Regions from separate parts of the Paraclostridium tenue genome, predicted to be linked through region 2. Evidence: a T-box and tRNA genes for the amino acid it is inferred to sense, from the RefSeq annotation. Region 2 holds a T-box; the other regions hold tRNA genes.
What was found. A T-box is a leader RNA that pairs with one kind of tRNA and senses whether it is charged. The one in region 2 lies ahead of serS (serine--tRNA ligase), so its partner is inferred to be a tRNA-Ser.

Region 1: it has a tRNA-Ser gene. The T-box ahead of serS (serine--tRNA ligase) is inferred to sense a tRNA for this amino acid. The anticodon was not compared.
Region 3: it has a tRNA-Ser gene. The T-box ahead of serS (serine--tRNA ligase) is inferred to sense a tRNA for this amino acid. The anticodon was not compared.

The regions. Positions count from the first base shown of each region.
Region 1 covers NZ_BAAACP010000002.1:241,558-256,499, forward strand. The annotation lists gene ABFX13_RS02945 (DEAD/DEAH box helicase) at 1-954, opposite strand, end outside; tRNA gene ABFX13_RS02950 (tRNA-Ser) at 1,135-1,223, opposite strand; gene ABFX13_RS02955 (ligand-binding sensor domain-containing protein) at 1,344-4,529, opposite strand; gene ABFX13_RS02960 (sensor histidine kinase) at 4,687-5,853, opposite strand; gene ABFX13_RS02965 (hypothetical protein) at 5,838-6,734, opposite strand; gene ABFX13_RS02970 (TIGR03905 family TSCPD domain-containing protein) at 6,843-7,088, opposite strand; gene ABFX13_RS02975 (hypothetical protein) at 7,167-7,367, opposite strand; gene ABFX13_RS02980 (TSUP family transporter) at 7,515-8,405, opposite strand; gene cspC (bile acid germinant receptor pseudoprotease CspC) at 8,551-10,233, opposite strand; gene ABFX13_RS02990 (S8 family serine peptidase) at 10,245-11,948, opposite strand; gene ABFX13_RS02995 (staygreen family protein) at 12,095-12,580, shown strand; gene hydF ([FeFe] hydrogenase H-cluster maturation GTPase HydF) at 12,599-13,786, opposite strand; gene hydG ([FeFe] hydrogenase H-cluster radical SAM maturase HydG) at 13,796-14,942, opposite strand, start outside.
Region 2 covers NZ_BAAACP010000034.1:5,640-9,135, forward strand. The annotation lists gene ABFX13_RS14245 (nucleoside deaminase) at 1-306, opposite strand, end outside; gene serS (serine--tRNA ligase) at 509-1,792, opposite strand; T-box leader at 1,929-2,150, opposite strand; gene ABFX13_RS14255 (mechanosensitive ion channel family protein) at 2,232-3,095, opposite strand; gene ABFX13_RS14260 (hypothetical protein) at 3,252-3,473, opposite strand.
Region 3 covers NZ_BAAACP010000006.1:89,796-104,737, forward strand. The annotation lists gene ABFX13_RS06260 (ATP-binding protein) at 1-15, shown strand, start outside; gene acsD (acetyl-CoA decarbonylase/synthase complex subunit delta) at 34-978, shown strand; gene acsC (acetyl-CoA decarbonylase/synthase complex subunit gamma) at 1,007-2,383, shown strand; gene acsE (carbon monoxide dehydrogenase/acetyl-CoA synthase methytransferase subunit) at 2,417-3,229, shown strand; gene acsB (acetyl-CoA decarbonylase/synthase complex subunit alpha/beta) at 3,261-5,396, shown strand; gene gcvH (glycine cleavage system protein GcvH) at 5,424-5,798, shown strand; gene acsV (corrinoid activation/regeneration protein AcsV) at 5,978-7,906, shown strand; gene lipS1 (LipS1 family lipoyl synthase) at 7,911-8,777, shown strand; gene lipS2 (LipS2 family lipoyl synthase) at 8,774-9,730, shown strand; gene ABFX13_RS06305 (lipoate--protein ligase family protein) at 9,732-10,547, shown strand; gene ABFX13_RS06310 (CooT family nickel-binding protein) at 10,702-10,893, shown strand; gene ABFX13_RS06315 (DUF3842 family protein) at 10,940-11,356, shown strand; gene ABFX13_RS06320 (DUF8180 domain-containing protein) at 11,374-11,661, shown strand; tRNA gene ABFX13_RS06325 (tRNA-Ser) at 11,779-11,870, shown strand; gene ABFX13_RS06330 (ribonuclease H-like domain-containing protein) at 11,902-12,819, opposite strand; gene ABFX13_RS06335 (ATP-dependent helicase) at 12,898-14,942, shown strand, end outside.

The DNA of each region.
Region 1 (14,942 bases), on a different contig from region 2:
GTTATATATAAGGGAAGTTGGAGTTATTATTATACTCTTTGAATTTTTGTTGTTCATAATAAAAGCTATCGTTTGGAGAGTTTTTCCAAGTCCCATCTCATCAGCTAATATTCCCCCGAATTTATAATAACTTATATTATTAAACCAATTAACACCTTCTTTTTGATAATATCTTAATATGTCTTTTAATTCATTAGGTATATTAAATTCATATTTGTTATCATTATCAAATTTACTTGTTATTCTTTCTATATATTCTTTTCCAGTTATAAAATTTATATTATTTTCCTTTATATAATTATCTATGTATATAGCTTTGTTACTTTCAATCTTAATGTTATCAATTTCATCTGATGTTTTAATTATATCTATTAATTCTAGAAGGTCTTTAATGTCTTTATTATGCAAATCTAAATATGTTGATTCTTTTATCTTATATAGTCGTTTATTTTCCTTGTATGCATTGTATATATCAATGCATCTAGATTTATTAAAATCACCTATTTTAAAAGAAAAGTTTAAATTATTATTTTTATCATTAGATATACTTGCACTAATTTTCACATTTACATAATTTATTTCATTATTACTAAATTTAGATGTTTGTGTATTTTTTTGTAGTTTTTTCCTTGTTAAATCATCTATACACTTAAAAATCGTAGCTACCATATGTTTACATATAAATGTAGTATTTTCACTACTCTTGCTTAACCAATCATTACAATCACAACTTGTATTTACAAGTCTATGTGTTTTATCATTTATTACAACTAATGTAGTATTTAATTCATTATAATATTCATTAGCTACTGTAGCATAAAAATTTATATTACTATTTTCTTTTTTTATATAACTGTTACTTACTAAATTATTTTTATACAACATAAATCCAGCATTATGCCTATTTTTTTCTGTATTGTTTTCAATAATTGTTTTTAAAGTACTTATTTTCAAACTTATCACCTCCCTTTATATTATAAAGCATATAAGACCTGTATATATACAGGTCTTATATGCTTTATCTAACTTCTTTATTTTTTACATGTTCTTTTATTTTATTTAAATTTAAGTATAAATTCTTAAATGATTTGTTACAAATGAAAAAAGCACCTAAATAATAGGTACTTTACTAACTGGCGCAGAGGGTGGGATTCGAACCCACGGCCCCTTTCGGAGTCACTGGTTTTCAAGACCAGCTCCTTAAACCACTCGGACACCTCTCCGTATTTCATTAACTTATGTATATAATATATCATATATTAGTGTTTTTTGTAAATACTTTTTTATAATTTTATTATTAATTTATTTAAAAAGCGAATACTTTAATTAGTATCCGCTTTTAATTATATTTGCTCTACATTAGATTCTACATATTTATTTTCATCTTCTATATTAGGATTTACAGGAAGTATTATTACAAAATTACTACCTTCTCCAACTTTACTTTCTACATAGATTTCACCTTTATGAAGTTTAATTATATGATTAGTTATAGTAAGGCCTAATCCACTACCACCTTTAACTTCATTGTTTAAATCCACGACTTGACTAAATCTATCAAATATAACTTTATGATATTTTTCATCTATTCCTATACCAGTATCTAAAACACTAATCATAACTCTATCTTCTAAATCTTTAATTGTTATAGTTATATTTCCGCCCTCTGGTGTAAATTTAGCGGCATTTCCAACTAAATTAACAATACATCTTTCTATTTCATGACTATCACACATTATTGTTTTTTCTTCTATTTCTGGATCTATTATTAAATGTATACCTTTAGTCTTTACATAATCTATTAAAGTTAAAGCCGTTTCTTCAACTAAGTATACTATATCAGTTTCTTTTAAAGAAATAACGTACATATCATTTTGTAACTTAGTACTATCTACTATATTATTTATAAGATTTAATAACCTCTTGCAATTTCGTTGTGATACATCTATATAATGACTTAGGTTGTGTTTTTTTATATTTCCATCTTTTCTTATCAATTCATTTATCAATTGATTAGTACTACTTATTACATTTAATGGCGTTCTTAATTCATGAGATAAATTTACAAAATAACTATTTTTATTTCTTTCTAACTTTATATTTTTATTTAATAAAATTGTATTTCTTTCCATTTCTTCTCTTAACCTTAATGTTTTCTTTTGTACCAATCTATCTAATCTTTTAACTTTATTTTTATGATTTATTATAAATATAATTATTGCTAATATATATAATACAAATGCATATCCACTTAACCAAAATGGAGGTTTTATAGTAAATTTAACTTGTTTTTCATCACTTATATTTCCACTTGAATCTATAGCTTTAACTTTAAATGTATATTTTCCTGGAGGTAAATCATTATATGTAACATGATTATCCTTAGTTTTTACAACATTTTTACTTGTTCCTTCTAAACTATATTCATATGTTGTATTTTGAAAACTTGAATAATTTGATGTAAAGAATTTTATAGTTATAGTATCAGTATTTTCATTAAATTTCATCTTATCTATATTACTGTATTCTTTATTATTTACAATAAATCTATCAAATATCAAGTTAGGCTTTTCTCCTGATTTTATTATTTTATCTGGATAAAATGAATTTAGTCCATTTACTCCTCCAAAGAAAAACTCTCCTTTATTGTTTTTAAAAGCAGCATTACCATTAAATTCATTTGATTGAAGCCCATCTATTACACCTAGATTTTGTACTTTATTGTTAATTGTATCTATTTTAGATATTCCTTTATTAGTACTTATCCAAATATTGTCTTTATTATCTACTAATATGCCATATACAGTGTTATTTGCTATTCCATCTTTTGTTGTATATCTTTTAAATTTTTTAGTTTTTTTATCAAATTTATTTAATCCATAACTTGTACCTACCCAAATATTTCCTTTGCCATCTTCATTTATATATCTTACATGGTTATTACTTATACTATTTTTGTCATTTTTATTATATTTATAATTTTTAATAGTTTTATCCTTTGTATTAATAACACTTAATCCTTGTTGTTCTAAAAAGCCTAAGTAATAATTTCCTTCACTATCTTCATATATATGTCTAACATATCTATTTGGAGCTTGTCCATTATTTACAAATTTATTTATATCTATAAATTTATTAGTTTTTGGATTTAGTATATTCACTCCATCTGGAGTGCCTAGCCATACATAGCCTTTACTATCAATTAATACATCTGTTACTTTTTCATCTAATAATCCATCTTCTACATTATAATGTTTTAAAACATTATTAGACTTATCAAACTTTATAAGACCATCATCTGTCGCTATATAAATAATATTACCTTTTCCTGTTATATCATTTATAGAATCATTTATAAATTCTTTATTGGTAGTTGAATTCATAAATTTAGATTTATTGTGTTTTTTATCTATTATATTTACACCTTTTGAATTAGTTCCTACCCACAAATACCCATCATCATCTTCATATATACCATGAACTATATTTTCATTTAGTAAATAATCTTTGTCTAAACCAGCTTTATAGTGCTTAATTTCACTTTCCGTATCAAACATACTTATCCCTGAATATGTTCCTACCCATATAAGGCCTTCACTATCTTCCATTAAACTTTTTACATTATTATTAATTAAACTATTTTTATCATATACTTTATGTTGATAAACGTAAAAGTTATCTTCTCTTTTATTGTATTTTGCAAGTCCATTAGAAGTACCAATCCATATATTTCCTTTACTATCTTTAGTTATCGCCCCTATAGCAGAACTAGGTAAAGACTTTGAATCTGACGTATTATGTTTATACCTAGTTATATTATTATTTTTCATATTTATCTTAGATAAACCTGAGTTTGCACTTCCAACCCATACATATCCATTCTCATCATCGCAATATATGTTATATACATCGCCTTCGCCTACAGAATTTTTTTTGTTGTCTGCAGGATAACTTTTAAGTATCTTGAAATCTTTAGATACTTTAACAACACCTTTTTTAGTTCCTATCCATATATTACCTAAATTATCTTCATCTATTGAGTACATAAACTTACATATTAAATCTTTTTCTTTGCCTAATACTTGTTTAAATCTATTTTCTTTTTCATCATAGACATTTAATCCATTAGATGTAGCAACTATTATTTTATTATCTTTACTAAGTATTACTTCTGTAGCATTATCACTAGATATTAAATTGTTTTCTTCTGTATAATTAGTAATTTCATCAGTGTCAGGATTTAATTTATTAACTCCCTTAGATGTAGTTATCCATATATTCCCATGGTTATCTTCAACTATATCTGTTATATGACTATTACTTATACTATTATTTTCTTCTTCATAATTATAAACTTTAAAGTCGTATCCATTAAATTTATTTAATCCATCATTAGTACCTAGCCATATATAACCTTTACTATCTTGAAATATTACATCTATGGTTGATTGACTTATACCTTGTTCTATATTTGCATTGTTAAAATTTATATGCTCAAACCCTGCATATATATTAACCTTTGAATACAAAAAAACAATAATATTAATCACAATAAGCACATTAAATTTGCTAAATAAACTAAATTTACCCATACACTTTCCTTTCAGCCCAATTCCCAATTAATCTAATCTATTGTAATATAATAAGATATTAATTTCAAATTTTTTTAATTTTAACCTTAATATATTAATATAATTCATATATATCTGAAAATTCTAATTCAATTTTTTGAACATCAACTTTATAATCTTTTCTCTCATCTTCTACTGTATCTCCTAATAATTTCTTATTAGGTAATAAAATTTCAAATTCAGTCCCATTCTTACCATCACTTTCTAGATATATTTCTCCTCCATTTAATTCTATTATAGACTTAACTATACTTAGTCCGATTCCACTTCCTTCATTTGCTCTATTTAAAGACTTATCCGCTTGTACAAAGCGTTCAAATACTAAATCTTGCATATGCAGTGGTATACCTATTCCATTATCTTCAACTATTATTTGTACCCATTCTTTATTAATGTGTATATCTACAAATACATTACCATTTGGGTTTGTAAATTTAATAGAATTAGATAATAAATTTAACATTACCCTTTCTATCATCTCAGGGTCACATTTAATTATAAGCTCTTCTATATCTGTATCAAATAATATATTTATATCCTTTTGCTTTGCATAACTTATAACAGACATTGTTATTTCCTCTATTAATCTTACAATATCACAGTTTACTATATTAGGCTTTGTACAACCCACATCTATTTTAGTTATATCTACTATATTGTTTATAAGCCTTAGCATTCTTTGACAATTTAATTTTAGACTTTGTCTATATTTACCATAGGATTTTCTAAAGTCTTCTTCATTATTACATATTTTTAAATCTAGCAATTGTACAATTGAATAAAATATATTTAAAGGAGTTCTTAATTCATGACTTATATTCGCAAAAAATTCATTTTTCACTTTCTCATGATTTTTCATCTTTTCATATTCCATAATATATTTTTCCATTCTATGTTCTTCAGTTACATCCGTAAATGTTACTACCAATTTAACAGATTTGCCTTCTATATCTTGTTCATTAGAATCACCTATAATTTGTGTACTATTATCTAGTACAGTTTGTGCACTACAATCAATTATATTTTTTCCCGAATTTAATTCTATTTTTCCATTCCAGCACCCTTCATTTTTCATGCTTAGCTTTATATTTTCTAAAACTTCTTTGTTTATAGTTGAAATGCTATCTTTTATTTTACTTGTTAATTTATCTTTATCATACTCCTCATCTTTAAAAAAGTATGATTTAATTTTTTTATTAGAATAAATTATATTTCCTTCCAAATCACATATATATATATACAACTTTGCTTGTTTTCTTCTACTAAATTATAAAATATTTTTATTTCCTCTTTTAATTCTCTTTTTTTCTTTACACTTATTATAAGTTCTAAAAATAAACCTACTATAATTGTTATAAATGCCATATATGTTATAGATGTAGATATAAGTTTTATATCTATTATAGGCTTATTAGCTCCTGTAATAGCATATATAGCTTTAATCCAAAGCATTAATATACTAGCACCTATTACTGAATATGTATAATCATTTTCTTTTATTCCTTTTCTCAAAAATATAAAACTTGTTATTGTATATATAATAACTAATAAAAGATTATATCCTATAAAGAAATTAGTATCTTTATTCATAGGAAATATAATGCTTTCACGATCTAAATATCCAAAACATATTGCTCCTACAAAAACTAAACTTATAACTAAAAGTTTATTATCCATTATAAGTTTTCTAATTTTTTTAAATGGAAAAGCTGTTATTAAAATTATAATTATTCTCATTATAGATGTAGATATTGCAATATATCCCTTCATACTCATAATAGTATTTTCTAAAGTTAAATTATCAAATATCCCTAAAACTATATCCACAAAAAATATAATATACATTAATGATATTATAAAAAGTTCTTCTTTCTTGCTACTACTATAGCAAAGCAAACAACTTGTTATTGCTAAAAATGAAAGCAATATATTAAAAAATCTTATAAAATACTCTGGTTTTATACTGTTGTTTAAATCAAATTTAAATAAAAATATTAAAACAAACATATATAATAAGACTAAACATACTGACATACTTATAGTTAGTACAGTTGCTAGTTTATTTTTATCATTAATCTTAAGTTTTTGATTTACTCCTAACATATTTATCTCCCCTATCAATTATTAATACAAACTATATCATTATTAGTTAAATTAGTCTATATTTTCGACAATAAAAGACAGGCTATTACAAGCCTGTCTTTTTATAATTTATATATTTGATATTATTGCCTTTGATAATTGATCAGGACAAGAAGTAGATTTTGTGCCACAAGGTATTCCTTTTAACTTTTTAGCTACTTCATCAGCTTTTTTCCCTATAACTAATGATCTTATTCCTATTAAATTTCCCGCACATCCACCAATAAATTCAACATCTTTTATTATATTATTTTCATCTATTTCTAAATTGATTTGCTTACAACAACACCCTGAAGTTTTATAGCTTATTTTCATATTCATTCTCCTTAATATATAAATATAAGTATTTCAAAATATTATATTTATTTAGTGTTGTCTTTGTTACTATTTGTATTATTTGTCACTTTTACTTTTTTCTAAAAGTTCTTCTACCTCATAATGATTTGGATGTATAAAAGAATATGGTGTTTCATCTGTTAATTCTTCTATAGATCCACCTTCAAACAATTCTTCATATGGTGTATTTTGGGGTATAAATAACTTTTCATATGAATTTGTTTCAACTTTTCTACATTCTTTATCTTGTTTTTTCATGATGTTACCTCTCTTTTTCATTTGTTGCAATTATTTTACTCATATTTTTATTATATATAACTTTTACCCATTATTCTTTTTTATAATAATAAAAAACTATAAAACTTAAAAATTTTTAAGTTTTATAGTTTTATTTTATATTATATATTAACTAACTTGATTAATTTCAATAACACTATCTTTACTTAATCCTGACTTAAACATAGTTACTGCTGTATAACTTACAACAATTACTACTAACCATTTTAACCAATATACTGGCATATTAGTAACAAATAAAAGTGCTAAAATAGATCCTACTACACCACCTATAGTTATTCCCATAGATATTTCTCTTTCATAAGCTTTTTCTTTTACAAACTTAATACTAGCTATTGGCCCAACAAATGCACAGGCTCCCATCATTATAGGAAATGCTGCTTTTGGATTCATTCCTAATAATGCAACCATAGCCATACATGGAGCATATAATCCTATACCAGCTGTCATAAGTGCTCCTAACACAAAGTTTCCAGCTATACCTATTGCTAACTTAATCCCACTAAGTCCCATAGCTTCTCCACCTGATGGCATCAATTCAAATTGTCCTAGTACTATTAATATAGCTGTACCCACTAAAGCAATTCCCATAGTTAATTGAACTTTCTTTTCTGGTAGCTTAGATATTATACCCGCTCCTACCCAAGAACCAACTACAGCTGCTATTATCATACTTATTAAAGTTAATAAATCAACTTCTATTGAATTTAATGACATAAATGCTTGAACAATCATTGGCAATGCATGTGCAACATTTAATGTTCCAGGTAATACTTTATCTGGTATATGTATATTTTTATTTAATTTTAAAATTCCTGTAGTTGTTGCAAAAGATCCTACCCCTATAGCATCTAAAAAATCTGTTATAAATCCTATAAATATACCTGTTTTAAGTATTCCTCCTTTGTTTTTATCTTGGTTTTTTCTAAAGTCATTTACATAAACTGTTGAAAAACCTGCTGTTATTACTGCTAATAATCCTAAAATTGCCTTTACCATTTTGCCTCTCCTTCTTAAAAATTTATCATGACTATCAAAGTATAACATGCTAGGATAACATTTTCCAGAGTTTTTTCATTATTATGTAATATTTTTATAATTATGAAATCAATTTAATATTTTATTAATATTTGTTTTTAAATATCTATAAATTTCTAGATATCTGTCTAAATGTATTTCTTAAATTTAACAGTCCATATCCTTGAGATACATTAGGGAAATCATAAATTTCGCTTTTAGTTGCTCCAAGCATTAAATATGTTCTTAAAGGGTCTGTAAATAACGATAGTTTTGGTACACCACTTTCTTCTTCTAAATATTGCATAATGAGTGCAAGTACTCCACATACAATACAACTACTTACTCCTGTACCTGTAGCAGTGTTGTAATTTCCATTTATATACGTTGATATAATATCCACTCCAGGTGCTATTATATCAGGATTTATTCGATTTCCACGTATACTTCCTTTTGATGATCCTATCCATAAACTGTTTGTTTTATCATTGTATGCTCCTATTGTTATAACCTTTCTAGATAAAGCAAATTCAGTTATAGTTCCCATGGAGGTTGAATCTGTAAATCTAGTGTTAGTAGATATTAAATTTTTATTAGGCAGATATAAGTGGCATTCTCCATTTATTATAAATTCAGGCGTTAGTCTAAGATTCCAAATTCCTGGTTTTATATCTGTTAAATTTATTTCTAGTGCTTGCGCTCCTGTTTCTAGCCATGGAAATCTGTATATTACTCTATATCCAGTTTTTTCTATAAAAAATCTTCCAGTATATATTTGGTCATCTGGAGAATATGCTATAGTCTGGCTTACATCTCCAGATGGAGATATTATTTGTATTGATATTTTATCTGGTCCTGTACCTCTTAATATAATATCTAAATTAGTATTTTCTCCATTTTGAATAACTACATCTAAATAATCTTGAACATTTTTTAAATTATTATAATAATGTATATCTGTATTCCCTTCATTTCCAGCTCCACTTACTAATATAATACCTGATCTATCAAATTCTTCAAATATTTCTAATATAGATGCTTCTACTCTAATACCTGATTTTGTACCTACTGTTAAATTTATTATCATATGTTTATTTTCTTTTTTTGCTATATCAAGAACATATTTAATAGCTGCTAGAAAATCAGATACTGTATAGCTTATTTTCCCTGGATAATACACATCTTCATATCCTCTTAACTTTACAACTACCAAATCTGCATCTTTTGCAATCCCTCTATATTCAGGGTTTATATTTCCTCTTCCTACTAAAATTCCACAAGCCATAGTACCAGTGCCTGTATTGTCTACACTTAATGTAGTATCATTCTCTGTTATCGCATTATTTATATCTTCTCTTGTAAATTCACTTCCAAATATCATGCCTTCTGGAGGTGTTTTGTTACCATTTTCTTGATCCCATAGATAAAGTATTTTGCTTGTATTATTTTCATCTATTAAATCTCGATGTAAGTAATTTACTCCAGAATCTATAACTGCTATTAATATATCCTTTCCAGAAATATTAATATATGGATTTGTTTCTATATAATTAAGTTCAGTTGCATCCGAAATGCTTTCTCCATTTTCTATATTGTTGGTTATATTCATAAGAGAACTCATAGGATCTGACCCACTCCACCACTTAATTTCTATTATACTACTTAGTACAGTTTCATCAAAATCAAGAGGTACATATATAGCTGCTAGTTTATCATTTAAAATAATATATTTTTCTATATTATTTCTATTAAATGCACTTATTATATCTCCTTTATAAATTAAATAAAAAGACTTCTCTGTTTTATACACAACTTTGCCTCCTATTTTAATTGATCAAACATACCCTTAAAATTTAGCAACCCATAACCAGTAATATTGTTTGGATATATTGTATCTCCAGTACTAACTGCTCCACCTTGCATATATGTTCTTACCATTTGCATAAAACCCTTATTTGGATATTTGTTTTGTCCAATAATATATTCAAAAAATAATGCTATAGAGCCTGATGCATGTGCGGCTGCGGCTGAACTTCCAGTTATAGTTGCATAACTATTATTAAAATATGGGCCTATTATATTTACTCCTGGTGCTACAACATCTGGTTTTTGCCTATTTTCCATATTGGGTCCTCTTGATGAAGATGGCCAAAGACTTCTAGTTATAGAATTATATGTTCCTATAGTTATAACATCATCTTGTACAGAAGGATATGTTATTGTATAACTTGGATTAGATTGAGTAAATTTTGTACCTGGATTTAAAAATACACGATTCTCTAAATATACATTATATTGTCCTCCCGTTATGTAAGCACCTTCCAATCTTACTCTCCATATTCCTCTTTTTGCATTTGTAAGATAAATTGTCGTATGTTCTTGACCTGAATAACTTGTTGGATATGAATATCTTATAGAGTATGTTGTTGCCTCTAAATCAAATATTCCATTTACTAATTCGTAGTTTGATAAATCTACTATTTTACTTTCTTCTCCACTTGGAGATATTATATATAAATTTACTCTATCTGGCCTACTAAGCCAAACTTCTATTCTTAGACTTGCTTCTTCTTCTTCAACTTCTATACCTATATCAACTATATCCCCTAATCTTGTTAAAATCCCAGACATGTGTGTTTGAGTATTTCCTTCATTTCCTGCACCAGTTACTACACATATTCCATTTGAAAAGTATGTATCTCTACTATTTACCCTACTTGCATATCCTGCCAAGCCAGTACTTCCCATTGATACATGTACAACAGTTGGTAAATTTAATTCATCTGATTTTTTATATACATATTGAAGTGCTGTAAATAACATTGCACTATTATAATACCCATTTACTTTTCCAAGCTTAACAACTATAAGTTCAGCTCCTGGTGCTACACCTTCATATTCTCTATTTATATTTCCTAATCCTGCACATATTCCACTAATCATAGTCCCCTGTCCTTCTTCATCTATAGATAAAGTATTGTCATTTTCTTGTATGGCTTTATTTATATCTTCTCTTGTATATTCTGTGCCTATAAAAAAACCTTCTGGCGGATTTCCGTCTTTTGATTGATCCCACAAATAAAGTATTTTACTAGTTCCATCTGGGTATATAAAATCTTCATGTAAATAATCTATTCCTGTATCTATTACAGCTATTACTGTCCCTTGACCTGTTAATGGTACATTAGGATTATTTTTAAAAAAATTAACTCCTATTTCTTCTTGACCTGTTATTCCATTTTCAGTTCCTCTTGTTATACTCCCTAAAGATGCAACCCTTACAACATTTTCAATAATTAAAACAGAGTCTAATTGAAGAACTGCTTCTACATTAGTTTTAGTTAAAGCTGTAAATAACATGAGAGTTCTAGTTGTACTTAATCTTATCATTTCATAATCTATAGTTAAATTTTCTACCTCTTGAGCAAAAGCTTCAGTATGTGTTACAAATATAGAATTCGATATGCTTTTATCTGTTTGTATATCTCTATTTAAATTAAAGTTCTCATATTCTATAATACTCACCCCTTATAAAATTTTAAAACTGTAGATATTACTATTATATTATTCAACTATGGATATGTATGTATATGGTTTTAACTATATACATATCACAAATTATTATTTAAAAAATATAATAAACTAGACATTATATTTAGGATGTGATTTTATTGGATAATTTAAGTTTATCAAAAGTTAATGTAAGTATAGAAAAACCTTACACAGCTACTGAGCCAGTAAGATTTAGAAGATATACTATAACTCACTTAGAAGATCCTGCAATAGTAAATTTATCTATTTCACCTTATTTTTATGACCTTGATTTATTTACTACAAGTACGGATTTAGTTTATTCTCAATGGTTTTGGTTTTTTGGAGATATATATCAACTTACATTTTTTATTTTTATAGGCAACTACCCTTATAATGTAGCAAAATATAGATATGAAAAGTATTTAGAACTATTACCACTATCTATTAGTGCAGTAGTTAATGGCGATAGAACATTTTTAAATAATAGAAAAATATTATTTGATACTCCTATATTTGTAAGGTTTATATCTTCTTATCCAGCTTTTAATAAAACTGTACCTTATAAATTTGTTAAAGATTATATTGATGATAATGTGGAAGTAATAATAAAAAAAGGTGTATAAATTATACACCTTTTTTTATTATTTAAATATACAAGTAGCTCTATCTAATATACCTGTATAGTATGCTATAACCATCCCATAATTAGTTATAGGTATATTTTTCTCTTTACATAAATTTATCTTATTTAATATGCTTTTTCTATTTACCATACACGCTCCACAGTGAATAACAAGATCATAAACTTCTATATTTTCCTTAAAATCATAAGAAACACTATATTCAATATTAAGTTCTCCACCTGCTATTTTTCTTAGCATCTTTGGTATTTTCACTCTACCTATATCTTCATGAGATACATTATGTGTACAGCTTTCACATATAAGTATTTTATCTCCTGGTTTTAATGAATCTAACTTTTTAGTTCCTTCTAAAAAATCTCTTATTTCCCCTTTTTGTCTTGCAAATAATATAGAAAAACTTGTTAGTTTCATATCATTTGGAATTATAGATTCTACCTCTTTAAAAGCTTGTGAATCGGTTATAACTAAGTCTATATCTTTTAACTCAGTCAAAGCTTCACTTAACTCTGTATCCCTTACTACATAAGTTTTTATTCCATGATCTAAGCAATCTCTTATAACTTGAACTTGTGGAAGTATAATTCTTCCCTTAGGAGCTTCTGAATCTATGGGAACTACTAATATAACTTTTGATCCATAAGGTAATAAATCTCCAACTATAGGTTTATCTTCTTCCTCTTGTTCTAAATGTTTTATAAGTTTTTCTTTTAAATTATCTATACCTTTATTTTCTTTAACTGATATAAATATAGGACTTTCAAATAATTTTTTTATATTATTAATTTCTTCTTCATTTAATATATCTAGTTTATTAATAACTACTACATGATTAACATTATACTTAATTGCTTCTTTTTTCCAAGCTTTATATGTATTAATATCTATATTATTACCATCAACTAAATATATAGCAAAATCTATTCTTTTTAAATATTCATAACTTTTTTTAACCCTAACTTCTCCAAGTTCACTTTTATCCTCAAGTCCTGCTGTATCTATTAATAATATAGGACCAAAGGGTATTAATTCCATAGCCTTTTGAACTGGATCTGTAGTTGTACCTTCAATACTTGATACTAACGATATTTCTTGACCCAATATAGCATTCATCAATGAAGATTTTCCACTATTTGTATTTCCGTATATTCCAATTTGTTTTCTATTTGCATTTGGAGTAGTGTTCATATATACCTCCTATAAGTAGAAATCTCTTTCTCCTTTTTTCATTTTTTCCATGCTTTCTTTAGTGTATGTTTTTAAATCTTCTCTTTGAATTTTTTCTGTTTCATTTTTTATTACTTCTTGAGCTTTGTTGTATAATTCTTTATCTCCATAATCTAGAGTAAATTCATGTAATGTCATAAGTGCATTTGGCTCACAAACATATTTTATATTACCAGATTTAGCAAGTTGCATAAATCTATCTCCAGTTCTTCCTTTTCTATAGCAAGCTGTACAGTAACTTGGTATATATCCATCATCTAATAACTCTTTTAAAATCTCTATAGGACTTCTTTCATCACTAGTTTTAAATTGCTTACTTTCATTTCCGGCTTCTCTTTCTTTATATCCTCCAACACCAGTTGATGATCCTGCTGATATTTGACTTACTCCATATTTTAATAATTCTTTTCTCATAGCTGGTGTTTCTCTAGTTGATAAGATAAGCCCTGTAAATGGTACAGCAATTCTTAAAATTGCTACTATCTTTTTAAACATTTTATCAGTTAATAAATGTGGATAATTTTCTAAAGTTACACCTGTTGCAGGTTGAAGTCTTGGAACTGATATTGTATGGAATCCTACTCCATATTTTTCTTCTAAATGAGCATTATGCATCATAAGACCTAAAACTTCAAATCTAGGATCAGCTAATCCAAATAAAACTCCTGCTCCAACGTCATCTATTCCTGCTTCCATAGCTCTATCAAAAGCAGTTAAATGATATTCATAATCTCCTTTTAGTGATTTTGGATGCATTTTTTCATAAGTTGGTTTATGATAAGTTTCTTGGAATAGTATATAGGTTCCTATTCCCTTTTCATGTAATTTTTTATAATTTTCAACTGTTGTTGCAGCTATATTTACATTGACTCTTCTTATTTCTCCATTAGCATTTTGAGTTTTATATATAGTATCTAAACATTCTAAAACATAATCTATAGGAGCATTGCTTGGGTCTTCTCCAAGTTCAAGTGCTAATCTCTTATGTCCCATTTGTTCTAGTATTTTAACTTCTTCAGCTACTTCTTCCATTGTTAATCTTCTTCTACAGAAGTTATTATCTCTTCTATATCCACAGTAAACGCAGTTATTTACACAGTAATCACTTACATAAAGT
Region 2 (3,496 bases):
CTTAGTTCCTACTATAAGTTTTTTTATTCTTGACTGAACTATAGCTCCACTACACATTATACACGGTTCCATAGTTACATACAAGTCACAATTTATAAGTCTCCATCCACCTAAGTATTCTGAAGCCTCTCTTATAGCTAAGATTTCCGCATGGGCAGTTGAATCATTTAATGTTTCAGTTAAATTGTGTGCTCTAGCTATTATTTCTCCATCTTTTACTATTACGGCACCTATAGGCGTTTCGCCTTTTTCATAAGCTTTATATGCTTCTTTTATTGCTTCATTCATATAAAACGACTTATCCATGCTTCCTCCTAAAACTTATAACATATTTAATATTACCATAATTAAATTTATAATTCAACTCAAATTTAAATTCATATTCTTCTATAATATTACAAATTCTTACTAGAATTTAATAAAAATTATACTAATCTTAAATTTTATTAAATAAAAAGGAGCTTAAATTTTTAAGCTCCTTCTTTAGATATATTTTTAATATTTAATATTATAATTCTTCTTTTTTGATAACATCAACACCCATATATGGTCTTAATACTTCTGGAACTACTACAGATCCATCTGGTTGTTGATAGTTTTCTAATATAGCAGCTAAACATCTTCCAACTGCTAATCCAGATCCATTTAATGTATGAACATATTCAGCTTTAGCTTTTTTATCTCTCTTGAATCTTATACCAGCTCTTCTAGCTTGGAAATCTTCAAAGTTTGAACAAGAAGATATTTCAACATATCTGTTATAACTTGGCATCCAAACTTCTAAGTCATATTTAAATGCAGCTGTAAATCCTAAGTCTCCTGTACATATTCTAACTACTCTATATGGTAATCCTAACATTTGTAACATAGTTTCTGCATCATTTGTTAATTTTTCTAATTCTTCATAAGATTCTTCTGGTTTAACAAATTTAACTAATTCAACTTTGTTAAATTGATGTTGTCTAACTAATCCTCTAGTATCTCTACCTGCAGAACCTGCTTCTGATCTAAAGCATGGTGTGTATGCACAGTATTTTATTGGTAATTGATCTACTGATAATATTTCATCTCTATGTATATTTGTTACTGGTACTTCTGCTGTTGGTATTAAGAAGTAATCAAGTCCTTCTAATTTGAACATATCTTCTTCAAATTTTGGAAGTTGTCCAGTTCCTATGAAGCTTGCTCTATTTGCCATGAAAGGAGGTAATACTTCCGTGTAACCATGCTTTTCAGTATGAGTATTTAAGAAGAAGTTTATTAAAGATCTTTCAAGTCTAGCTCCTAATCCCTTGTATAAAGTAAATCTTGATCCTGTTATTTTTCCTGCAGTTTCAAAATCTAATATTCCTAATCCTGTTCCTATATCCCAGTGAGCTTTATTTTCATAATCAAACTTAGTAGGTTCTCCCCAAGTTCTTATTTCAACATTATCTTCATCAGTTGTTCCTTGTGGAACATCTGGGTGAGGAACATTAGGTATTCTCATTAATCTATATTCTAGTTCCCCTTCTACTTCCTTAACTTTTTCATCTACACCCTTTATTTTATCTGATAATTCCTTTAACTTAGCCTTAGCTTCAGTTACATCTACACCTTCTTTTATTAATTGAGGTATTTTTTTAGATTCTACATTTAATTCATTTTTCATAACTTCAACTTCTTGAAGTAATTCTCTTCTTTTATTATCTAATTCAACTACAGCATCAAGGTCAAATTCCTTTTCCCCTCTTACTTGCATTGCTTTTTTTATTTCATCTAAATTTTCTCTGATTCTTTTTATATCTAGCATTTTTTCTTCCTCCTGTTTTTAATATTTTTTATATTTATTTTCATGAAAATAACGTTAACCTTATTGATATTGTGACAATTTCATCACTGATAATTTTTGTATTTATGTATACAAAAAAAGACCTTCGTACCCTTAAAAAAGGGACGAAAGTCTTGTTATCCGCGTTGCCACCCTAGTTGTTTATATTGTAAAAATATAAACCTCTTAAATCCTGTAACGTAGGTATACGACTAATCTTACTATTAATTCCGATTAGTAGCTCCGGAATGGATTCAAAAACCATTGTAATGAGTTCTCACCAACCACTCACTCTCTGAATACAAACTTGCTTTTTACTATTTTCCTTCATAGCTTTATTGGTTGTTCTATTTGTTAATCATTATATTATATATATTATCAACTTTCAATACTAATATTCAAAAATTTTATTATTTTTTTATTAGTTCTTAGAATTATCTTCTGTATTTTTATAGTATATAACTCTTGAAGGGAATGGTATTTCAATATTATTTTCATCAAATTTTTCTTTAACTTTTTCCATAATATCAAAATATACACTCCAGTAATCATCAGTTTTAACCCATGGTCTTGCAACTATTTTCATAGAACTATCTCCTAAAGTATTAAGTCCTATGATTGGTTTTGGATCTTCTAATATTCTTTTATCTTCTTTAAAAATTTTATCTAAAACATTTTTTACAAATTTTATATCACTGTCATATGAAACATCAAATGAAAAGTCTATTCTTCTTTTATCTTGATGAGTATAATTAATTATATTGTCACTAGTCAATTTAAAGTTTGGAACTATTATAGCTTTATTATCTGGAGTCTTTAATACAGTACTAAAAATTTGTATATCAGAAACTGTTCCTTCAACTCCAGATCCACATATATAATCTCCCGTTTTAAATGGTTGAAAGAATAATATAATTATCCCCGATCCTAGGTTTGATAATATTTCTTTAAATGCCAAACCTAATGATAATCCGATTACTCCTAATAAAGAAACCATTACAGTCATTACTGATTGTACTGGGAAGTTAATAATCTCTAAACATGTCATAACTACCATTACTATTCCTGTTCCATAAATACCATAAGAAATAAAGTTAGCGACACCTCTTTCAACATTATATTTTAATATAAAATTTTTGCTGTATTTTTTTACTATTTTGCACGCATATAAACCTAATACAAAAAATATAATCGCATATATTAACTTAGGTCCACTATTTTTAACCGCATGAAAAAATGTCTCTACTGTTTGTTGAGATACTTGCGATGTAGTTTCCACCACCATATAATCAACCTCCTTAATTTACATAATATTTAATTATATCAAGTTATTATATATCTTTTTACAAAATTTTTAAACATTATACTCCATTTTTAAACGTTTTATAAATTTAATTTGAATTTTTTATCATAAAAAAAACTATGCGAATATGCATAGTTTTTATATTGTTTCACAAGAATTAAATGAATTACAATTTTTTATATCACTAACAAATTTATCTATATCATGAACACTACTATTTCCTGAAAAAGCAACTTTTATATTTGAAATATCATCATTTATAGGACCTTGTTCTATAGATTCTATAATTAAATTATTATTATCTGCTAAATTAATAATATCTAGAATGTTACCTCTACACATTTGAATGCTAAATTTCATTTAACCTACCCCCCTTTAATATC
Region 3 (14,942 bases), on a different contig from region 2:
TTAGAATTAAATTAGGCTAAGGGGGAGAAAAATATGGCATTTAAGATGTCTGTTCAAAAGTACTCTGGTAAGATATCAGAGGTGGAATTAGGGTCAGGTGAAAGTTGTATAAAAATAGGAGGAGAAAATATACTTCCTTTTTATAACTTTGATGGAGAAAGTACAAATACTCAAAAAATAGGGGTTGAAATTTTAGATATATATCCAGAAAACTGGACACAAGAAATAAAAGATTTATATAAAGATGTAGCTAATGACAGTGTTAAATGGGCTAAATACATAGAGGAGAATATAAAGCCTGATTTTATATGTTTAAAATTTGAAGGAGCAGATCCTAATGGAATGGATAAATCGCCTGAAGAGTGTGCAGATTTGGCAAAAGAAGTTGCATCTAACGTTTCATTGCCTATAGTTATAGCTGGAACTGGAAACTTTGAAAAAGATGCTAAGGTTTTTGAAAAAGTGGCTCAATCAGTAGATGGATATAACTGCTTATTTATGTCTGCTACAGAAGAAAACTATAAAGGGGTAGGGGCAGCAGCTGGTATGGCTTATAATCATAAAGTTGGTGCAGAGTCTTCTGTTGATATAAACTTAGCTAAGCAATTAAATGTATTATTAACTCAGCTAGGAGTTAAGCAAGAAAATATAGTAATGAATGTTGGGTGTTCAGCTGTAGGATATGGATATGAGTATGTTGCATCTACAATGGATAGAATTAGACTTGCAGCATTAGGTCAAAATGATAAAACATTGCAAATGCCTATAATAACACCAGTTTCTTTTGAAACTTGGAATGTAAAAGAGTCGGTAGCTAGTATAGAAGATGAACCAGCTTGGGGATGCCAAGAAACTAGAGGAATATATATGGAGATATCAACTGCAGCAAGTGCTTTAGTTGGAGGAGCTAATGCAGTAGTACTTCGTCATCCAAAATCTGTAGAAACTATAAAAACTTTAGTTAGTGAATTAGCTTAATATAAGGTAAAGGTTAGGGGGAGAAAATATGGCTTTAAAAGCTTTAGATATATTTAAATTAACACCAAAAAAGAATTGTAAGGATTGTGGATTTCCAACTTGTATGGCTTTTTGTATGAAGGTTGCATCAGGAGCTTGTGAAATAGGTAAATGTCCTCATATGGCACAAGAATCGTTAGATAAATTATCAGAAGCTACTGCACCTCTTATGAGAACTATAAAAATAGGAACAGACAAATCACAATATGATTTAGGTGGAGAAACTGTATTATTTAGACATGAAAAAACTTTAGTAAATAGAAATAGATTTGCAGTTGAATTTTGTGACACTATGACAGAAGAAGAAATAAGTTCAAGAATAGAAAATATAAAGGCTGTTAACTATATAAGAATCGGTGAAGAAATGAAGATTGAGATAGCAGCTTTAAGATACAATTCCAATAAAGAATCTTATTTAAACTTAGTAAATAAGTTAAAAGAAAGTGATTTAAATGTAGTTTATATGATAATTTGTGAAGATGCACAAATAGCAAAAGAAGCTGTTGAATTGTTAAAGGAAACAAAGCCTATAGTTTATGGAGCAAATAAAGAAAATTATAAAGAAATGGTAGAAGTAGTTAAAAATGATAAGTTAGCATTAGGGGTAAAAGCATCTAGCTTAGAAGATTTATATGCTACAACAGAAGCTATACAATCACTTGGATATAAAGAATTAATATTAGATACAACAGGAGAAACTATAAAAGATACATTTACAAATACAGTTCAAGTAAGAAGAATATCTTTAAAAGAGCAAGATAGAACATTTGGATACCCATCAATAATATTTGCAAATAAATTATCAAAAGAAAGTCCTATGATGGAAGTAGCTTTATCATCAGTGTTTACAGTAAAATATGGATCTATAATAGTTTTAGATGATATAGATTACGCAAAAGCACTACCATTATTTGCACTTAGACAAAATATATATACAGATCCGCAAAGACCAATGAGAGTAGAAACTAAGATATATCCAATAAATAATCCAGATGAAAATTCTCCAGTTTTAGTTACTGTTGATTTTGCATTAACTTATTTCATAATAGCAGGAGAAATAGAAAGATCTAAGGTACCTGTATGGTTAGCTATACCAGATGCAGGTGGATATTCTGTTCTTACAGCATGGGCTGCTGGAAAATTTGGAGGAAGTTCTATAGCTAACTTTATAAAAGAAAGTAAAGTTTCTGACATGACTAAAAATAGAGATTTAATTATACCAGGAAAAGTAGCTGTATTAAAAGGTGATATAGAAGATAACTTACCTGGATGGAATGTAGTTATAGGTACTGAGGATTCAATGGAATTACCGAAATTCTTAAGAGAATATAAAGCTAGTAAAGAAGAAGCTTTAGCTAAAGCTTAATAAAAAATATAAATTAATAGGGGGATTAAATATATGGAAAAATTCATGGTAATAGGGGAAAGAATACACTGCATATCGCCATCAATAAGAAAGGCTTTAGAAGAAAGAAATCCTGAACCAATACTAAAAAGAGCTAAGGAACAGTTAGATGCTGGAGCTCATTATATAGATTTTAATATAGGGCCAGCTGAAAGAGATGGAGAAGACATAATGACTTGGGGTGTTAAATTACTTCAATCAGAATTTAACAATGTTCCATTAGCACTAGATACAGCTAATAGAAAAGCTATAGAAGCGGGACTTAAAGTTTATAATAGAGAACACGGAAAACCAATAATAAACTCAGCTGATGCAGCTGGAAGAATAGAGTTAATAGATTTAGCAGGCGAGTATGAAGCTAAAGTTATAGCCTTATGTGCAAAAGAAGGTATACCAAGAGATAACGATGAGCGTATGGCTTATTGTCAAGAAATGTTAGAAAGAGGGTTAATGGCAGGATTAGAGCCAGAAGATATGTTATTTGATCCACTATGTTTAGTTATAAAAGGAATGCAAGATAAGCAAATGGAAGTTTTAGAAGCTATAAAAATGATGACAGAGATGGGATTATTAACTACAGGAGGATTATCTAATGTATCAAATGGATGCCCTAAACATGTAAGACCTATATTAGATAGTGCATTTGTAGCTATGGCTATGGCTAATGGATTTAGTTCTGCAATAGTAAATCCATGTGATGAAGAATTAATGAGAATGATAAAATCTTGCGATATAATAAGAAATTCAAGCTTGTATGCAGACTCTTTCTTAGAATTAAATGAAGGTGGATTTGCATATAACGTATAAATAGATATATTCAATAAAAGGGGGAAATAGAGTGAAAAATTTGTACAGTACTGTTTTTAATGGATCTGAGCAAGCTTTAGAAGCTGCAAAAGGATTACTTAATGAAGCTATAGAAAAACATGGAAAAGATCATAAAGTAGAATTTCCTGATACAGCATATTCACTACCTTGTATATATGCCGCAACAGGAAAAAAAATGAATAATCTAGGGGACTTAGAAGCAGCTTTAGAAATTGTTGAAAGTTTAATAAACAAGACACATTTATTAGAGCATGTATTTAATGCTGGGTTAGCTACTGCACTAGCTGCTGAAGTTATAGAAGCTATAAAATATGCTACAAATGAAACTCCATATAATGAACCTTGTGCAGGACATATAACAGATCCAATAATAAGATCACTTGGAGTACCACTAGTTACAGGAGATATACCTGGAGTTGCAGTTGTACTTGGAGAATGTCCAGATCCAGAAACTGCAGCTAATGTAATCAAAGATTATCAATCTAAAGGGCTATTAACGTTCTTAGTTGGAAAAGTAATAGATCAAGCTATAGAAGCTGGAGCAAAAATGGGTCTAGAGCTTAGAGTTATACCTTTAGGGTATGATGTAACAAGTGTAATACATGTTGTATCTGTTGCAGTAAGAGCTGCATTAATATTTGGAAACTTAACTCCTGGTGATTTAAATGGATTATTAGATTACACTGCAAAAAGAGTTCCTGCATTTGTAAATGCATTTGGTCCATTAAGTGACCTGGTTGTATCTTGTGGAGCTGGAGCTATAGCATTAGGATTCCCAGTTATAACTGATCAAGATGTTTTAGAAGTTCCAATGAACTTATTAACTCAAAAGAATTATGATAAGTTTGTAGCAACATCTTTAGAAGCTAGAGGAATAAAAATAAAAGTTACTGAAATTCCAATACCAGTATCTTTTGCAGCTGCTTTTGAAGGTGAAAGAATAAGAAAAAACGATATGTATGCTGAGTTTGGTGGAAATAAAACTGAAGCTTGGGAATTAGTTAGAAAAAGAGAATTATCAGAAGTTGAAGACCATAAAATTGAAATAATAGGTAAAGATATAGACGAGTTAGAAGCTGCAAATGGAGTGGTGAGATTACCACTTGCTGTAGTAGTTGATATAGCTGGTAAGAATATGCAAGAAGATTTTGAACCTGTACTAGAAAGAAGACTTCACTATTTCTTAAACTATATAGAAGGTGTAATGCATGTTGGGCAAAGAGATATAACTTGGGTAAGGATATCTAAGGATGCATTTGAAAAAGGATTTAGATTAAAGCATATAGGAGAAGTTTTATATACCAAGATGTTAGATGAATTTGAATCAGTTGTTGATAAGTGTCAAATAACTTTAATAACTGATGAAAATGAAGTTGCTAAACTAAAAGAAAAATATGCAACTCCAAAATATACATCAAGAGATGAAAGATTAGCTTCACTAGTAGATGAAAGTGTTGAAGAATTCTACACTTGTAACTTATGTCAATCATTTGCACCAGCACACGTTTGTGTTGTAACACCTGAAAGACTTGGTCTTTGTGGAGCTGTTAGTTGGTTAGATGCTAAGGCAACTAAGGAATTAGATCAAACAGGACCATGTCAACCTATAGTAAAAGGTGAATGTTTAGACGACTTAAAAGGTATATGGCAATCAGTAAATGATGAAGTAGCTAATATATCTCAAGGTGCCGTTGAAAGTGTTACACTTTACTCTATATTAGAAGATCCTATGACTTCTTGTGGATGTTTTGAGTGTATATGCGGTATAATGCCAGAAGCTAATGGATTTGTTATAGTTAATAGAGAATATGCTGGAATAACTCCTGTTGGTATGACGTTTGGAGAACTTGCTTCTATGACAGGTGGAGGTGTTCAAACTCCAGGATTTATGGGGCATGGAAGACAATTTATATCTTCTAAGAAATTTGCTTATGCAGAGGGTGGACCATCTAGAATAGTGTGGATGCCAAAAGAATTAAAAGATTATGTTGCTGATAAATTAAATGCTACTATGAAAGAATTACATGGAATAGAAAACTTTACAGATATGATATGTGATGAAACAATAGCTACTGATTCTGAAGGGGTATTAGCATATCTAGAAGAAAAAGGTCATCCAGCTTTAGCTATGGAATGTGTAATGTAAAAAAGTAAATTTTTAAGGAGTGAAAATATGAAGGTTGTACCAAGTTTAAAATACTGTAAGGAACATACATGGGTTAAACTGGAGAATGATTATGCTTATATAGGAATAACAGATTATGCACAAGATCAATTGGGAGAAATATTATTTGTTGAGATGCCTGAGATTGAAGATGAAATAACTAAAGGTGAAGATTTTGGAGTTGTAGAATCTTCTAAAGTTGCATCAGACTTAATAGCACCTATATCTGGAGAAGTTATTGAAATAAATGAAGCATTAGAAGATGAGCCAGAAGCTATAAATGAAGATCCTTATGAAGCATGGATAATAAAAGTTAAGATATCAGATAATGATGAATTAGAAAGTTTATTAAACTCTGATAGATATGAGTCTAGTTTAGAATAGAAATAAATAAGCTGTATCAAGGTAAAATTACTAAATAAAATTTACTTTGATACAGCTTTTTAGATAGCATTAAATTTTTAGCAATAATAAGGAAAAATCAAGGTAATACAATATAACATATAGAATATATAACTTATTAAAAAATTTAATATTAAATCGCTTTATAGGGGGGAGTTCTTTTGGCTAAGGTTAAGATAGCATCTCATAAAAAAGAGATTGAGTGTAGTAAAGGGGATAATTTATTAGATGTAATTAGAGATAACAAAATATTTATAGATGCTCCTTGTAATGGAAGTATAGTTTGTGGTAAGTGTAAGGTTAAATTAATACATGGAAATGTAGATTCTGAGATGAATGTACATATAAGTAATGAAGAAAGAAATCAAGGATATATACTTTCATGTGCGAGTAAAATTATTGAAGATATAGAAATTGAAATTCCTTCTAAACTATCATCGTCTATAAATGATATGAAAATAGAAGGGAGTGATAAAAATAATGATAAGAAAATATTTGAAAAATCTATAAATATGCTTAAGGAAAATGGATTAGAATTTACAAATAATGTATTAAAAAAATATATAGAGCTAGAAGAACCTAATTTAGATGACAATATAAGTGATATAGATAGGCTACAAAGATATATAAGAAATAATCTAGGCTATGAAAATATAGATTTTAGCATAGAATTTTTAAAAAAAGTTCCCATAGCACTTAGGAAAGATAAATTTAAAGTTACAATTACATATGAAGTAAAACCTAATTATATATATTTAATTGACATAGAATCTGGAAATACAGAAGACAGACTTTATGGTATTTCAGTTGATATAGGAACTACTTCTGTTGTTGTTTGCTTGGTTGATTTAAATAATAATGAAATTATAGATAAAGCATCATCAGGAAATGCTCAAATTAAATATGGAGCAGATGTAATAAATAGAATAATATACTCTACAAAAAAGGATGGCCTTGAAAATTTAAAAAAATCTATAATAGATGAAACTATAAATCCTTTATTAGAAACTATGTATGAAAGAAATAGTATAAATCAAAATAATGTTATTTCTTTTATAGTGGCTGGAAATACAACTATGAGTAGTTTATTTTTAGGTGTGTATCCAGATTTTTTAAGACAAGAACCATATATACCTCCATTTGTGAATTCGCCAAATCTTGAAGGAAAGGATGTAGGTATAAATATAAATCCTAATGGACAAATTTACTTAGCACCTTCAGTAGCTAGTTATGTTGGAGGTGATATAACATCGGGAGTATTATCAGCAGGAATTTGGACTAGTGAAGAAAATGTACTTTTTATAGATTTAGGTACTAATGGAGAAATAGTATTTGGAAATAAAGATTATATGATGACTTGTGCTTGTTCTGCTGGTCCTGCATTTGAAGGTGGAGGTATAAGTTGTGGAATGAGAGCATCTAATGGAGCTATAGAAAAGATAGATATAGATAAAATTAGCTTAAAACCTGAATTGAAAATTATAGGAGATTGTAAGCCAGTAGGTATATGTGGTTCAGGAATAATAGATCTTATATGTAAAATGATGATTAATGACATAGTTGATAGAAGAGGTAAGATTAATAGAGATTTAAATAATAATAGAATAAGGTTTAATGAACATGATATAGGAGAATATGTTCTTGCCTTTAAAGATGAATATAATATAGAAAATGACATAACTGTAAATGAAGTAGATATAGATAACTTTATAAGAGCAAAAGGTGCTATATACTCAGGGGCAGCAACTCTTATAGAAAGTTTAGGTATGGATTTTAGCGTAGTAGATAAGGTGTTAATTGCTGGAGGAATTGGAAATAGTTTAAATATAGAAAATTCAATTATGATTGGATTACTTCCAGATATAGAAAGAGAAAAATTTAATTATATAGGAAATAGTTCGTTAATAGGAGCATATTTAACTTTAATAAGTAATGATGCTAAAAACAAACTAAAAGGGATAGGCAATCAATTAACATATGTAGAGTTAAGTGTATATCCAACATATATGGATGAGTTTATATCTGCTTGTTTCCTACCTCACACAAATATAGAACAATTTCCAACAGTAAAAAAGATGCTAGGAGAATAAATATATGAATACAAATGAAAAAATTAAACTAGCATACGAAACAAAACTTAAAAATTTTGGATATGATATAGAATTTGCTTATCCAAATCAAACACTAGCTTTAAGTACAACAGATAATGAATGTAGATTAGGGTGTGCGCATTGTAACGGACAGTATTTAAAAAATATGATTCCTATAAGTGATTATGAAAAAAATTTAAACAAAAGATATATTACCAGTATCTTGTTAAGTGGAGGTTGTAATCATGGTGGAGATGTACCTATAGAAATATATATTGATATTATAAAAAAATTAAAAGATAAAGGATATAAACTTAATTCGCACATAGGACTTATGAACAAAGAAAATATAAAAAAAATATGTAAGTATTTAGATTATGTATCTTTTGATTTAGTATTTGATGAAGATACAATAAAAGAAGTTTATAAGATGAATAAAAGCAAAAATGAATATATATCTACCTATGAATATATACAACAATACACAAATGTAGCACCGCATATATGTATAGGATTGAAAGGTGGAAAAATAAAAGGAGAATATGAAATTATTGAGTACTTAAAAGAAAATCGACCAAATCAGTTAACTTTTATAGTTTTAATTCCAACTAAAAATACTGAATATGAAAATGTGAAACCTCCTCAAATTAGTGAAGTCGCAGATTTATTATGTGAAGCTAGGTTAAACCTTCCTAAAACAAAAATAAATTTAGGGTGTATGAGGCCTAGAGGAGAATATAGGAATTTATTAGACAGTATAGCATTAGAATGTGGGATAAATAAAATTGTTTTACCATCAAGAAAATGTAGAGAATTAGTAAAAGAAATGAAACTAAACGTTATAGAGAGCAAGGAGTGTTGTATATTATGATTAGATTATCTATTGGGACTGCTATAGAGCTTGAAATGAAAAAAGGTAAGAGTGATATACCTCCTACTACTGCATATATAATGATAGGTAATAAGTGTAGTAATAAATGTTCTTTTTGTTCTCAATCAATAGAAAGTAGTAGTAGGAAAGATAAGTTATCTAGAGTAATATGGCCAGAGTATGATAAAGAAGATATATTAGATGCATTTATAAATTATAAAAAGGATAATATTAAACGTATATGCATACAATCTATGGCTAGTGATGAATCATATGATGAAGTAACAAAATTTATAAAATATATAAATCAATATCTAAATATTCCTATATCTTTATCTGCTAAGTTAGAAGATATGGAGGATTTAGATAAGTTTTTTGAACTTGGAGTAGACAAAATAGGAATAGCAATAGATGCTGCAAATAAAGAATTATATGAAAATATAAAAGGAAATAATTTTGAAGAAAAAATAGATTTTATTAAAGAAGCTGGGATTATGTATCCTAATAAAATAAGCACGCACATAATAGTTGGATTAGGAGAAACTCATAAAGATATATATGATTTATATAAAAATTTAAAGAGTTATAGTATAACAATAAGTTTATTTGCTTTTACGCCTGTAAAAGGTACTAAAATGGAAAATGTGTGCCAGCCTAATATAGAAAGTTATAGAAGGATTCAATTAATGACATACATGATTGATAAAGGATATAACAGGGATTATTTTAAATTTAATAAACATGGATATTTGGAATTTGTAGAAATAGATGATTATATGAAACAAGATATTTTAAAAGGACTACCATTTGAAATAAAAGGATGCAAAGACTGTAATAGACCATATTACAATGAAAGACCAGGGCACACAATATATAATTATTCAAAAAAACTAAATAAAGATGAAATAGATTTAGCAATAAAAGAATTGAATTTTAAAATAGGGGAAATTTAAAATGCAAAATTGGAGATTAATAAGAAATAAAGCTTTCAATGGAGCAATGAATATGGCAATAGATGAAGCAATCATGATAGCTTATAAAGAAGGAAAAAGTAAACCAACTTTAAGATTTTATACTTGGGATCCACATTGTTTGACTATAGGATACTTTCAAAGCTTAGAAAAAGAAGTTGATTTAGAAAAATGTAGAAAATTAAATATTGATTGTGTTAGAAGAATAACCGGGGGAAGAGCTGTATTGCATCAAAATGAACTTACATATTCTATAATAGTAGGTGAAGATAATAACTTAATGGATAAAAGTATAAACGCTTCATATAAATTTATAAGTGAAGGAATTGCAAAAGGATTAAATATTGAAGGCGTAAATATTGATAATTTAAGTAAGGGAGAAAGGATAAATAGAGAAAAACTTTCGGCAGCTTGTTTTAATGCACACTCATCATATGAAATAACAATAAATAATAAAAAGGTTGTAGGTAGTGCTCAACACAGAAAAGAAGGTATTATATTACAACATGGGTCTATAGTACTAGATTTTAATGTAGATGATTTATTTGAAGTTATAAAAACTAAAACACCAGAGTTAAAAGAAAGAGCAAAGAAATTTACTCTAAGTAAAGCTAGTGGTATTGAAAATGAATTAGGAAAAAATATTGATATTACAAGTTTGGAAAATTCATTGATTAAAGGTTTTGAAGATGTGTTTAATGTAAGTTTTGAAGAAGATGGTATAAGCGATTATGAATATGAATTAGCTAATGAATTATATGAAAAATATATATCGGAAGAACATTTAAATAAAAGGTAAATAATGTAAATTAATCAATTGACTTTGTATTATTTTCAATGATATACTCAAAGTAGATAGTTAACTGAAATCATGAAGGTTTCTTTGAGGGACTTGAAGTGCCTTGAAGAAATCTTTTTTTGATATAAAAATAGATTAAAAGGGGGAAAGTATTATGTGTGAATCAGCAGCTTATGTTATAAGGGGAGAAAAACTTGAAAGAGTTATGGACAATGTAGTGAGCATAGACCCATATGAAGGAAAAGTATATCTTACAGATTTATTAGGAGATCAAAAAATAATAGATGGAGAAATAAAAGAAATAAAACTTATGGATCACAAAATAATAATAAATGAATATAAGTAAAATATGTAAAGCTTACATAGCGATGGATAAAACAAGGAGATAAATTATGGTAATAGCAGTTATTGATGGTATGGGTGGAGGAATAGGAGCTCAAATAGTAACATCTTTAAGAGAAGAATTACCATCTTATATAGAAATCTATGCACTAGGGACTAACTCAATAGCAACAAGTTCAATGATGAAATCACATGCAAATAAGGGAGCAACAGGAGAAAATGCTATCATCGTTTCTACAAAAAAGGCAAGTATAGTTGTAGCGCCTATATCTGTAGTTATACCTAATTCTATGATGGGAGAAGTAACATCTAAAATAAGTGAATCTATAGCAACTAGTGAGGCATTAAAAATACTTTTACCTATTATGCCGGAAGACATAGAGATGGTAGGTTTAGAAGGAAAGCCATTAGCACTTTTAATTAAAGATGCAGTTAAATTAATAAAAAAAGAATTTAATATAAAATAATTTAGGGGGAGATTAATATGATTTTAAATAAAGATAGTATTAGATATCATCATGGAACTCATGAGCATGAACATGGTCATTATCATTCTCAAGGAGCATCACAAGAAAATAAATATGAGAAGACTTTAAATATACTTTTAGTACATTGGGTAAATCATAATGAATCTCATGAAGAAGGATTTAGAGAATGGGTAGATAAAGCAAGGGAAATGGGTAAAGAAGAAACTGCGGTTAATATAGAAAAAGCTATAGAGTGTTTAAGACAAGCAAATGAGAATCTGTTGGAAGCTAAAAGACATATGTAATAATAAAAGGGAGAGATTCTCCCTTTTATTATTACATAAATTTAAATAAAATTTTACAAAAAACGTTGACAGATTAATATTAAGATTATATAATTTAAATATAGTAATGATGAATACGGAGAAGTACTCAAGTGGCTCAAGAGGATCCCCTGCTAAGGGATTAGGCTGGGTTAACCGGTGCGAGGGTTCGAATCCCTCCTTCTCCGCCAGTTAAGACTGTTGATAAAATCAACAGTCTTTTTAATTTATATAATTAAATTCTTTAGAAAATATGTATTTAGATAAAGCTAATATATTTTCAGTTATAAATTCATCATTTATTTTGATTGGTATAATAGAACCTAGATTATAAAATAAAATTTTATTACTTTTAGAATCTATTGCAGTATGAAGATTAATATTAAGATATAAGTTATATTCATCAGATGCAATAGTATAGTTTTCGCTAAATAAGTTTACATTTAAATTAAACTTATCATTAGATATAAAGGTTAGACTTAATATGGATTTAGAAATCTTATATTTAGTTAATAAAATTTTGTATACAAAATCATTTATTGATATATTTATATAATGAAGCTTTTCATCTAAAACATCTTTAATTTTAAATATTTTACCTAAATAAAAAATATCTTCATAATTATGTAGTAATATTTTTTCTTTTAATAACTTATCTTTAGTTAAAATAAATTCTTTATATAATTGAACACTTTCTTTTCCAGATATAGTATCTTCCCTTTCTATACCTAGGTATTTTTCTATAGTTTTTAGTTTACAATCAGATAGAGATAGTTTTTCTTTATAAGGCTTTATAAGGCGTAAAATATCAATATCTTTAGATTTATCCATATTATAATCAATTTTATGTTTTTCAAATCTAGAGTTTAAAAAAGGTATATCAAAAGAAATTCCATTGAAGGTTATATGTCCTTTGAAACTTTTTATATCTTCTATGAAAGTTAATAATATATCTTTTTCTTTTTCCTCTGATGAAGCAAAGTATTGTTTTATTATAGTTTTATTTTTATGATTATAAAGGATACCTATTAAAATTACTTTAGAAAATTTAGGACTTAATCCTGTAGTTTCTATATCGAATATGAAGTGGTTTTCAGGTATATCTATTAAATCATCTAAAGTTTTAGTAATAACTTGCATAGTACTACTCCTTTTTAAAAAATATGATATATAATATTAATTATAAAATAATATAAAGATAGTTCAAGGTGATAAATTATGATAGATATAAATAAATTAAATGACAATCAAAAAAGTGCTGTTATGCATATAGACGGACCTTGTATGGTTTTAGCTGGACCAGGATCGGGAAAAACTAGGGTGATAACATATAGAATAGTTAATATGGTTTTAAATAATAATATAAATCCTAAAACTATTTTAGCTATTAGCTTTACAAAAGCATCATCTACAGAAATGAAAAACAGAGCTATTAGTTTAAGTCATGATGCTAGATTAAACAGTGTAAACTACGGAACATTCCATTCTGTATTTTTTAGAATACTAAGATTTTTTGAGAAATATGAGTTAGATTGCATACTAGATGAAAAGAGTAAGAAATTTGCTATAAAAGGTATTTTAAAAAATTTAAACGTAGAAAATGCAGAAGATGATGATACTATACTAAGTGTTATAAATGAAATATCTTATGTGAAAAATGAGCTAATGGATAAATCAGATTTTGATTCTGAGATACTTAGCAAGGATGAGTTTATAAAAACTTACAATATGTATGAGGAGTATAAAGAAAGTTTAAAAAAAATTGACTTTGATGATATGCTTATAAAAACATATTACTTATTAAAAAATAATAAAAGAGTTTTAGAAAGAGTAAGAAATGTATATAGATATATTTTAGTAGATGAATTTCAAGATATAAATAAAGTACAATTTGAGGTGCTAAAGTTAATTTCAAGTCCTAATAATAATATATTTGTAGTAGGAGATGAAGATCAAAGTATATATGGATTTAGAGGATCTAGACCTGACTTTTTATTAGAATTTGAACAGTATTTTAAAAATAGTAAAAAGTATATATTAGATATAAATTATAGATCTAAAAAAGGAATAACAGATATTGCTAATAAGCTAATACAAAATAATGAAAATAGATATGAAAAGTCAATAAAGTGCGATAGAGATGAAAGGGGAATAGTTAAATATATAAGTACAGAAGATTCAGAAGAAGAGGCGAAGTTTATCGCAAAAGATATATTAAATAAATGTGAAGATAATTGTGTTAACTATGATGATTTTGCTGTTATATATAGAACTAATATACAGTCTAGAGCTTTAGTTGATGTATTTATGGATATGCATATACCTTTTGTAGTTAGAGATTCTATAGTTACAATATATGATCATTGGGTTGCTAAAGATTTGTTAGCATATTTAAGGTTGGGAATAGATACAACTTTAAATGAAGATTGGATAAGAATTATAAATAAACCATTTAGATATATATCTAAGGAAAGTATAAAATTAGCTAGTGAAGATAGAGATTTTATAGGAGCTTTAATAAACAAAGGAGGTTTACATCCTAAACAAGTAAAAACATTAAACGATTTAGAAATAGATTTAAGTTACTTAAAGACATTATCGCCAAAAAATGCAATATCATATATAAGAACTAGTTTAGACTACGATAGATATGTATTAGATTACTGTAGTAATAGAAAAATAAAACCAAATGGATTAATTGAAATATTAAACGAGTTAGAAAGTTCTTCTACACATTTTAAGACTATAAATGATTATTTAGAACATATAGAAAAAGTCAAATCAGAAATAGTTGAAAATAGAAACAATAAAAATTCAGAAGGTGTAATATTTACAACTATGCATAGTGCTAAAGGTTTAGAGTTTCCATATGTATATATAATAGGTGCAAATGAAGGTACAATACCTCATGAAAAATCTTATGATATAGAAGATGAAGATAAAAGAAAATCAGCTATAGAAGAGGAAAGAAGGTTATTATATGTGGGAATAACTAGAGCACAAGATGAGCTTTATATAAGTTCTCCTAAAAATAAATATGGCCGTAAGGTATTTCAATCTAGATTCATAGATGACATTAAATCTCCTACAAAAGAAGATATTAAAGCTATAAAAATAGGTGATAATATAGTTCATAGGAAATTTGGTAATGGAGTTATAACAGGCAAGGATGGAAAAATGATAGAAGTTAAGTTTAAGTGCGGGACAAAAGACTTAGATTATTCTATTTGTTTTAAAAATGGGATTATAAATAAATCAGAGTA